DNA from 2 places in the Streptomyces sp. NPDC086147 genome. Region 2 is predicted to be linked to the other one. Evidence: riboswitches for the same ligand, from Rfam matches in the RefSeq annotation. Region 2 holds a riboswitch; the other holds the start of a gene.
What was found. Region 2 has a riboswitch for glycine ahead of gcvT (glycine cleavage system aminomethyltransferase GcvT). Riboswitches for the same ligand answer to the same signal wherever they lie in the genome.

Region 1 (5,248 bases), on a different contig from region 2:
TGGAGCCCCGCCACCTGCGGGCCGTGAAGGCGGCCGCCGAACGCGAGGCCGGGCTGATCGAACAGGTGGTCGCGCCGCTGCGCCGGCACCGCAATCCGCAGACCAGGGCCCATGCGGAGGCCACCGCCATGGAACTGGCCGCGCAGTCGGTGCGGCTGCACGCGGCCCTGATGCAGATCGCCCTGGGCATCCGCTCGCAGTGACCTCGTGAGCGGCCTCGGAGGGGCCCGACTATCCAAACCGGTCGGGCACGTCCTAGGGTTGCTGTGTGAACGAGCTCGACGTTGTGGGTGTCCGAGTGGAAATGCCCTCCAATCAGCCGATCGTGCTCCTACGTGAAGTGGGAGGCGATCGTTACCTCCCCATCTGGATCGGACCGGGGGAGGCGACCGCGATCGCCTTCGCGCAGCAGGGGATGGCCCCTCCGCGACCGCTGACGCACGACCTGTTCAAGGACGTGCTGGAGGCCGTGGGACAGGAGCTCACCGAAGTCCGCATCACGGATCTGCGTGACGGGGTCTTCTATGCCGAACTGGTCTTCGCCAGCGGCGTCGAGGTGAGCGCCCGGCCGTCCGACGCGATAGCGCTGGCCCTCCGGACCGGGACGCCGATCTTCGGCAGCGACGGTGTCCTGGACGACGCCGGCATCGCGATTCCGGACGAGCAGGAGGACGAGGTGGAGAAGTTCCGCGAATTCCTCGACCAGATCTCACCGGAGGATTTCGGGACCAACAGTCAGTGAGAACGAGCGGTGCGGCCATGGGCCGTTCGCGGGGTGCTGTCAGAGCATTCGAGTAGCCTTTCCCCGGAGAGAGACACGGGAAACCACTCTCAGGGTGATTATCACTCGGCGTGCCGAGTGTGGCGATCGTTGACGCACCCCGAGTGACTGCCTACCTTCGTGTGGGCAGGTCAAGGACGGAGGGTCGGCGTGATGAGCAGCGCGGACGGTACGGCGGGCAGCTCCCTCGGACGGGCGTCCGGGGAGAACGGTCCGTATCCGCTTCACGGCAGAGTGGGCGACTTCGGTACGGAGGCCGGTACGGGCGCGGCGGACGAGGTGATCGGTTACCGCGGCCCCACGGCGTGCGCGGCCGCCGGGATCACCTATCGCCAGTTGGACTACTGGGCGCGCACCGGACTCGTGGAACCGAGCGTGCGGCCCGCTTACGGGTCGGGTACGCAGCGGCTCTACAGCTTCCGTGACGTCGTCGTCCTGAAGATCGTCAAGCGTTTTCTCGACACCGGGGTGGCCCTGCAGAACATCCGGGCCGCGGTGCAGCACCTGCGGGCCCGGGGCTTCCGGGACCTGGAGCGGATGACGCTCATGAGCGACGGGGCCACGGTCTACGAGTGCTCCTCGCCGGACGAGGTCGTCGATCTGCTCCAGGGCGGTCAGGGCGTCTTCGGCATCGCCGTCGGAGTGGTCTGGCGGGACGTGGAGGCGGCGCTCTCGCAGCTCCACGGGGAGCGGGTGGACACCGGCGAGACGCTGGTGGGGCACAACCCCGGCGACGAGCTGGCCCGGCGGCGCCGGGACCGGGCGGTCTGAGCCGGCCCGGGGCCGTCGCGGGGCGTTGTCAGTGGGATGAGGGAGCATCGGAGGCGTGAGAACCGCGCCGACGATCCTGCATCTCGACATGGATGCGTTCTTCGCCGCCGCCGAGCAGGCGGCGAAGCCCAGCCTGCGCGGAAAACCCGTGGTCGTGGGCGGGCTCGGGCCCCGGGGCGTGGTCGCCACCGCGTCGTACGAGGCGCGCCGCTTCGGAGTCCACTCGGCGATGCCGATGGGCCAGGCGCGGCGGCTCGCGCCGAACGCGGCCTATCTCGTGCCGCGCTTCGCCTTCTACCGGTCGATCAGCGAGCAGGTCATGCGGCTGCTCGGGCTGCTGTCCCCGCTCGTGGAGCCCCTCAGCCTCGACGAGGCCTTCGTGGACCTAGAGGCGGGGGACGTCGCCCGCGACACGGCCGGTGCGCGGGCGGCGGGGGAGCGGCTGCGGGCCGACATCCTCGCGACGACCGGGCTCACCGGGTCCGTGGGGCTCGCGGGGTCCAAGATGCTCGCGAAGATCGCCTCCGAGCAGGCGAAGCCCGACGGACTCGCCCTCATAGAGCCGGGCACCGAGCGGGAGCTCCTCGGACCGAAGTCCGTGCGGATCCTGCCCGGGGTCGGGCCGGCGACCGGGGAGCACCTGCGGCGGGCCGGGATGACGACGGTGTCCGACCTCGCGGAAGCGGGCGAGGACGAACTCGTACGGCTCCTCGGGCGGGCGCACGGGTCCTCGCTGTACCGGATGGCCCGGGGGCACGACGACCGGCCCGTGGTGGCCGAGCGGGACGCCAAGTCCGTCTCCGTCGAGGACACCTTCGCCGTGGACCTGCACGACCGGGTGCGGATCCGGGGCGAGGTCGAACGGCTCGCGGAGCGGTGCGTGGAGCGGCTGCGGGCGTCGGGGCACTCGGGGCGGACGATCGTCCTGAAGGTGCGGAGGTTCGACTTCTCGACGCTGACCCGCTCCGAGACGCTGCGGGGGCCGACGGACGCGCTCGGGGTCGTGCGGGAGGCGGCGGGGCGGCTGCTCGAATCCGTGGACACCACGGGGGGCGTGCGGCTGCTCGGGGTGGGGGTGAGCGGGCTCGCGGACTACACGCAGGAGGATCTGTTCGCCCAGGCGGAGCCGGTGGGGGAACGGGACCAAGAGGGCGCCGGCGCTGTTCCTGCGGTGCCGGTGGCCCCGGTGGCCGAGCCGGCCAGGCCTGTCGAGCGGCACTGGGCGCCCGGGCACGACGTGCGGCACGTGGTCCACGGGGCCGGGTGGGTGCAGGGGAGCGGGCTCGGGCGGGTCACGGTGCGGTTCGAGGAGCCGGGGTCGGCGCCGGGGCGGGTGCGGACGTTCGCGGTGGACGATCCGGAGCTGGAGGCGGGGGAGGCGTTGCCGCTGGTGCGGGACCCTGTGCCGGGGGCGGTGCCCGTGCCCGCGCCGTCGGCGGCTGCGGGCCGCGGGGGTGCGCCCGGCCCGGCGGCCGGGCCGGATTCCCACCCGCACCACCTGTGACGGTGGGTGGGGGGAGGTGCGGGTTCTCCCGTGAGCGGTGTCGCGACGTCGGCGGCTGCGGGCCGTGAGGCGTTTTCGGCCGCGGGGCTCGCCTGCTCGTCGCCCGTGGCGACGGGCGGGTGTGCCGGGGCCGGTTCCGGGTCAGCCGCCGTCCTGACCCGCCAGGCGGCCGAAGTCCTTGTCCGGGACGTCCGTCGGGGGCGGGGGGAGCGCGAGGCTGTAGTGCCGGTAGAGCTGGAGTTCCTGCTCCGGGGAGAGGTGGCGGCCCACGCCGAAGTCCGGGGCGTCCTTGATGAGGGCGCGTTCGAACGGGACGTGGAGGCCGTCGTCGAGCAGGTCGCTCGGCTCCAGGGGGACGAAGGCGTCCCGGCTGAACAGGCCGGTGCGGACCGCGGCCCACTCCGGGACGCCCGTCGCGTCGTCCAGGTACACCTCGTCGACGGTTCCGATCTTGTGTCCGTTCCGGTCGTACGCCTTGCGGCCGATCAGGCTGCGCGGATCGATGTCGGTCTGCACGGTCCCTCCAACTGGTCGCAACTCCTCTACCCCCTACCAAAGGGCACATCCGGGATGTCGGCCACTTGAGCGAAGGGAGTGCCAACCGCGCTGGTAGGCTGGGTGTGGCTGTCGACCCCGTGCGGGAGAGTCCCCCGGAGAAACCTTCCGGTGGGCGCCGAAGGAGCAAATCCTCCCCGGAATCTCTCAGGCCCCTGTACCGCGCGGACGAGGTCACTCTGGAAAGCAGAGCGGATGTCCGACGGCATGCGCTCTCACCGACGGTGAAAGCCGGCGTGCCGCGAGGCGTGCCGGTGAAACTCTCAGGTTGAGATGACAGAGGGGGAGGCCGTCCGGGTACCCGCGCCGTGGTGCCCCTCGCAGGTCGTGACGACCAGGAGGCCTCCGTACATGACCGCCAACCGCATTCCGCTCTCCGAGCTCGAGCAGGGCATCCCCTTCGAACAGCGGCACATCGGGCCCGACGCCGAGGCCCGGGCCAAGATGCTCGCCCAGGTCGGTTACGGCTCGCTCGACGAGCTCACGGCCGCCGCGGTGCCGGACGTGATCAAGAACGCCGAGGCGCTGGGCCTGCCGGCCGCGCGCACCGAGGCCGAGGTGCTCGCCGAGCTGCGCGCGCTCGCCGACCGCAACCAGGTCCTCGCCCCGATGATCGGCCTCGGCTACTACGGCACCTTCACCCCGCCGGTCATCCTCCGGAACGTGATGGAGAACCCCGCCTGGTACACGGCCTACACGCCGTACCAGCCGGAGATCTCTCAGGGCCGCCTGGAGGCCCTGCTGAACTTCCAGACGATGGTGGCCGACCTGACCGGCCTGCCCACCTCCGGCGCCTCCCTGCTCGACGAGGGCACCGCCGCCGCCGAGGCCATGGCGCTGTCCCGCCGCGTCGGCAAGGTGAAGAAGGGCGTCTTCCTGATCGACGCCGACGCCCTGCCGCAGACGATCGCCGTCATCGAGACCCGCGCCGAGCCGACCGGCGTCGAGGTCGTCGTCGCCGACCTGAGCGAGGGCATCCCGGCCGAGATCGCCGAGCGCGGCGTCTTCGGCGTGCTCCTCCAGTACCCCGGCGCCTCCGGTGCGGTCCGCGACGTCAAGCCGCTGATCGACGCGGCCCACGAGCTCGGCGCGATCGTCACCGTCGCCGCCGACCTGCTCGCCCTCACCCTGCTCACCTCGCCCGGCGAGCTCGGCGCCGACATCGCCGTCGGCACCACCCAGCGCTTCGGCGTCCCGATGGGCTTCGGCGGCCCGCACGCCGGTTACATGGCCGTCCAGGACAAGCACGCCCGCTCCCTGCCCGGCCGCCTCGTGGGCGTCTCCGTCGACGCCGACGGCAACCGCGCCTACCGCCTGGCCCTCCAGACCCGCGAGCAGCACATCCGCCGCGAGAAGGCCACCAGCAACATCTGTACCGCGCAGGTGCTGCTCGCCGTCATGGCCGGCATGTACGCCGTCTACCACGGCCCCGAGGGCCTCAAGGGCATCGCGCTGCGCACCCACCGGTACGCCGCGATCCTCGCCGCCGGTCTGCGCGCCGGGGGCGTCGAGCTGACCGAGGACGTCTTCTTCGACACCCTCACCGCCCGCGTGCCCGGCAAGGCCGACGCGGTCGCCGCCGCCGCCCGCGAGGCCGGCGTCAACCTCTACCGCGCCGACGCCGACCACGTGTCGGT
Region 2 (5,248 bases):
GACCCACAGGTAGGCGCCGACCTCGTCCGCGATCCGGCGGAACTCCGCGAAGTCCAGCTGGCGCGGGTACGCCGACCAGCCCGCGATGATCACCTTCGGGCGGTGCTCCTTGGCGAGGCTCTCGACCTCGGCCATGTCGACCAGACCGGCCTCGTCCACGTGGTACGCGACCACGTCGAACTGCTTGCCGGAGAAGTTCAGGCGCATGCCGTGGGTGAGGTGGCCGCCGTGCGCCAGGTCCAGGCCCAGGATCGTGTCGCCCGGCTGGGCGATCGCGAAGAGGGCGGCCTGGTTCGCGGAGGCGCCGGAGTGCGGCTGGACGTTGGCGTACTCGGCGCCGAACAGGTCCTTGACGCGGTCGATGGCGATCTGCTCGGCCACGTCGACGTGCTCGCAGCCGCCGTAGTAGCGGCGGCCCGGGTAGCCCTCGGCGTACTTGTTGGTGAGGACGGAGCCCTGGGCCTCCATGACCGCGACCGGAGCGAAGTTCTCCGAGGCGATCATTTCCAGGGTGGACTGCTGACGGCGGAGCTCGGCGTCGACGGCGGCGGCGACGTCGGGGTCCAGCTCGTGGAGGGGAGTGTTCAGAAGCGACATGAATCGATCCCTAAGGGGTCTCGGGCCCGGTCTCAGTTCCCGGCGGAGAACGCGGCGTACTCGTCGGCGGTGAGCAGGTCGTCCGGCTCACCCGCGACGCGCACCTTGAACAGCCAGCCACCCTCGAACGGAGCCGTGTTCACCAGCGACGGGTCGTCCACCACGTCCTGGTTGGCGGCGACGACCTCACCCGAGACGGGGGAGTACAGGTCGCTCACGGACTTCGTCGACTCCAGCTCGCCGCAGGTCTCGCCCGCGGTGACGGTGTCGCCGACCTCGGGGAGCTGGGCGTAGACGACGTCACCGAGCGCGTTGGCCGCGAACTCGGTGATGCCGACGGTCGCGACGCCGTCCTCGGCGTCCGACAGCCACTCGTGCTCCTTGGTGTACCGCAGCTGCTGGGGGTTGCTCATGACCTGATTCTCCTGGATCGGGGGAGTGCTGATGAACGTCGGTCTTGCGGGGTGAGACGCGGAGTGGGACGGACGCGTCACTTCCGGCGCTTGTAGAACGGCAGCGCCACGACCTCGTACGGCTCGTGGGTGCCCCGGATGTCCACACCTACACCCTGGGTGCCGGGCTCCGCGTGCGCCGCGTCCACGTACGCCATCGCGATCGGCTTTCCGAGGGTCGGGGACGGGGCCCCGGAGGTGACCTCGCCGACGACCTCGCCGTCCTTGACGACGGAGAACCCGGCGCGCGGGACCCGGCGGCCCTCGGCGATCAGGCCGACCAGCTTGCGCGGCGGGGCGGTCTCGGCGCGCTCGGCGGCCTTCTCCAGGGCCTCGCGGCCGACGAAGCGGCCCTCGTTGGTCGTCTTCTCGAACTTCACGACCCGGCCGAGACCGGCGTCGAAGGGGGTGAGGGAGGTGGTCAGCTCGTGGCCGTACAGCGGCATGCCCGCCTCCAGGCGGAGCGTGTCGCGGCAGGACAGGCCGCAGGGGATCAGGCCGACGCCCTCGCCGGCCGCGGTCAGCGCCCGCCACACGCCCTCGGCGTGCTCCGGCTTCAGGAAGAGCTCGAAGCCGTCCTCGCCGGTGTAGCCGGTGCGGGCGATCAGCGCGGGCACGCCCGCGACCGTGCCCGGCAGGCCGGCGTAGTACTTCAGGCCGTCCAGGTCGGCGTCGGTGACCGACTTCAGGATGCCGGGGGACTCCGGGCCCTGGACCGCGATCAGGGCGTACGCGTCGCGGTCGTCGCGGACCTCGGCGTCGAAGCCGGCCGCGCGCTCGGTGAGGGCGTCCAGGACGGTCTGGGCGTTGGAGGCGTTGGCGACCACCATGTACTCGGTCTCGCCCAGGCGGTAGACGATCAGGTCGTCCAGGATGCCGCCGTCCTCGCGACAGATCATCGTGTACCGGGCGCGGCCCGTGCCCACCGTGGAGATGTTGCCCACGAGGGCGAAGTCGAGCAGCTCGACGGCCTGCGGTCCGGTGACGGTGATCTCGCCCATGTGGGAGAGGTCGAAGAGGCCGGCCCGGGTGCGGACCGCGGTGTGCTCGTCGCGCTCGCTGGCGTACCGCAGCGGCATGTCCCAGCCGGCGAAGTCGGTCATGGTCGCGCCCAGCGAACGATGCAGGGCATCGAGGGCGGTCAGGCGGGGGGCAGAGGTCATGGGGTGGCTCCCGGGTCCCAAGGGCGTTCGGTGACGAAGACATGACGGGCGAGGACGTCCTCCCCATCTGTCATGGAACCTGAGAGGTTCACCGGGGTCATCTCGTCACCGAGATCCCGGCTTGCACCTTGGGTGGGGACACAGGGTGTCCCGCTTTTCAGATCTGCCTCATCCACGCGGTACGGGGCCTGAGAGATTCAAGGGAGGGTCTTGCTCCTTCGGCGCCCGGACGCACCGGGTGGTCACCCACTCCGTGGTCCGGAACTCTCCCGCGCGGATTCGAACGGCCGGTATGCGGTTGTACAGGCGACCGTGGGCGCCTGGCGCGCACATCATTGCACGCGGTGTCGGCGCGGCAAATCGCTTGTGCCCCATTACCGTTTCTTTACACTTCTTGGGAAGGGTCTCCTGAGGCCCGGCAGGGGGAGAGGCTATGACGTTCCAGCACACCGGCGCGTATGCGACGAGTACCGGCATACCGTCCCCACGGGCCCGCGCCCGGACCCGGAGACGGGACCGGGCCCTGCGGGACCTGCGCGAGCGCGGCGGCCGGGGCCCCCGAGCCCTCGTGTTCGCGGCCGGGGACCTCGTGGTCGTCTCCGGGCTGCCCGGCAGCGGCAAGTCCACCCTGATGAAGCGGACCGCCGGGGGCCGGGGCATCGACTCCCAGGACGCCCGGGAGCGCTGGGAGGCCCGGATGCCCCGCCTCCTGCCGTACGCCCTCTACCGCCCCCTGGTCCGGATCGCGCACTACGCCGGGCTGCGCCGCGCCATGCGCTCCGGCGCGGGCGTGGTCGTGCACGACTGCGGCACCCAGTCCTGGGTGCGCGGCTGGCTCGCCCGCGAGGCCCGCCGCCGGGGGAGCGACCTGCACCTGGTCCTCCTCGACGTCACCCCGGACACCGCCAGGGCCGGGCAGCACGCCCGGGGCCGGGGCGTCTCCGCGTACGCCTTCGCCCGGCACCGGCGCGCGGTCGGCCGGCTGCTGCGGGCCGCCGAGACCGGCCGGCTCCCGCACGGCTGCGCCTCGGCGACCCTGCTCGACCGGGACGCCGCCGACACCCTCCGGACGATCACCTTCGGGGAGGCGGCCTGACCCTCCGCACGGCGCGTCCGGGGCGCTCGTACCCCTCTCTTCCGGCCACGGCGGCGCCGGGGTGGCGTTAGGGTGCTGCCGGGCGGCCGGGTACGGCAGGCCGTGCGGAGAAGGGGAGCGGGACCGTGGACGTGACGTGGCCGGGCAACGAGCTCGAAGAGGTCCTCGCCGCCTCGCTCGGCAACCCCGAGGCGGGCGGCCGCCTCGTCGAGGTGCTGGGCCGCAGCCCGGTCTGGATCCCCCTGCCCAACGGCGGCGGCCCCGACAGCACCGACCTGGACCTCGCCACCATGGAGATCGACGGCGCGGCCTACGTCCCCGTCTTCAGCTCCGAGCAGCAGTTCCGCGCCTGCGCCGGCGACCACATGTCCTTCGCCGTCGCCCCCGCCCGCGACTTCGCCCGCGGCCTGCCCCCGCAGCTCGGCATCGCCGTGAACCCCGGCGGCACCGTCGGCGTCCCGCTGCCCCCGCCCGCCGTCGCCGAGCTCTGCCGCGCCGGCCGGACCCCGCTCGACGGCCCCGCGTCCGGCGGCCGCGTCCGGCTCTTCGAGCCCGACTGGCAGGACGACCCCGTCGACTTCCTCGCCGCCGCCTCCGCCGAGTTCGAGGCCACCGGCGTCGTCACCAGCGCCCGCCGGGCCCTCGCCAGCGTCGAGGGCACCGAACCGGCCCTCTTCATCGGCGTCCAGCTCTCCCGCTGGGAGGGCGCCGACCGCACCGCGCCCCTGGACGCCCTCGGCCGGGCCCTCGGCCGCGTCGAGGTCGCCTGGCCGGTCAACCTGATCCTGCTCGACATGGCACAGGACCCGGTGGGCGACTGGATGGTGGACCGGGTCCGCCCCTTCTACCAGCGCGCCGCCGTGTGAGCGGCACCCTGTTCAGGGCCTGCCCGGCGGGTCATGGCCGGGTCCGCGGCGTCCGGCCCTGACCCGCCGGGCAGGCCCTAAGCTGAACTGATTCGACGGGACCGGTTCGACGGAACGGTTCGACGGCCGCACCTGACCCGGCGGCCGTACAGACGTGGTGGACGAAAAGAGGGGCGGGACCCAGGGTGAGTGCGTCAGGCACCGCTGCGGCCGGTCAGGTCGAGCACATGCTGCGCCAGGTGGCGCCCGGACGCTACGACGCGTACGAGCAGCTGCTGCACGCCCTCGCCGACGGCGAGCTCCGGATGCTGCTCTGGCAGGGCTCGCCCGGCTCGCCCGACGCCCAGTACGGGAACATGGAGGTCGAGGGCTTCGGCTACGCGCCCTGCGTCACCTCCGTCCAGGAGCTCGCCGCCTCCGGCTGGAACCGCGCCCACGAGCGCGTCACCGGCCGCGAGATCGCCCGTGCCCTCTACCCCGACCGCTGGGGCGTCTGGCTGAATCCGCACGCCCCCGGCGGCGGCGTCGGCATCCCCTGGGCCGATCTGCGCCGGATCGCCACCGGCCTCGACCGGATGCCCGCCGGACCGCTGCGCGTCACCGAGCCCGCCCTGGAGATCCCGCAGTTCTACGCCCTGATCACGCAGAACGCGCACCGCACCCCGGCCGTCCGGGCGCTGCGCCGCGGCTGGGTGCAGCCCGCGCTCGGCTCCCCGTACCTGGTCATCGGGCTCGACCTGTACGACACCTCCCCGGCGGCCGTCGACACGGTCCGGTCGATGATGCGCCAGTCCATCGGCTCCGTCCCCGACGGGCTGCCCGTCTCGACGGTCGCCCTCTCCGACGCGTACGACCCGGTGGCGCTCTGGCTGCGGGCGAACGCGCGCCCCTTCTACGACCGCGAGGCGCACGCCGCCCCGCCTGCCCCGGGATACGGCTATCCGCCCCGAGCGTGACCGGAAGACCGGGATGGCCGATCTGTCCGGTCGTGACACCTCCCGTTAACTCGCCCGCGCGCCAAGGGTGTTCGCCCAGGCCACGCACTTGTCCCGGAACTGCCCGGTTTGGCAAGTG

Region 1: linked by a shared signal. The riboswitch ahead of gcvP (aminomethyl-transferring glycine dehydrogenase) and the one ahead of gcvT (glycine cleavage system aminomethyltransferase GcvT) in region 2 are both predicted to bind glycine.

The regions. Positions count from the first base shown of each region.
Region 1 covers NZ_JBFBJO010000002.1:7,793-13,040, forward strand. Annotated here, with positions in the region: gene AB0398_RS04870 (MerR family transcriptional regulator) at 1-203, shown strand, start outside; gene AB0398_RS04875 (bifunctional nuclease family protein) at 269-742, shown strand; gene AB0398_RS04880 (MerR family transcriptional regulator) at 935-1,552, shown strand; gene AB0398_RS04885 (DNA polymerase IV) at 1,608-3,056, shown strand; gene AB0398_RS04890 (PRC-barrel domain-containing protein) at 3,198-3,572, opposite strand; glycine riboswitch at 3,685-3,784, shown strand; gene gcvP (aminomethyl-transferring glycine dehydrogenase) at 3,963-5,248, shown strand, end outside.
Region 2 covers NZ_JBFBJO010000001.1:768,839-774,086, forward strand. Annotated here, with positions in the region: gene glyA (serine hydroxymethyltransferase) at 1-597, opposite strand, end outside; gene gcvH (glycine cleavage system protein GcvH) at 630-1,010, opposite strand; gene gcvT (glycine cleavage system aminomethyltransferase GcvT) at 1,088-2,212, opposite strand; glycine riboswitch at 2,380-2,494, opposite strand; gene AB0398_RS03655 (AAA family ATPase) at 2,646-3,308, shown strand; gene AB0398_RS03660 (enhanced serine sensitivity protein SseB) at 3,434-4,174, shown strand; gene AB0398_RS03665 (enhanced serine sensitivity protein SseB C-terminal domain-containing protein) at 4,360-5,130, shown strand.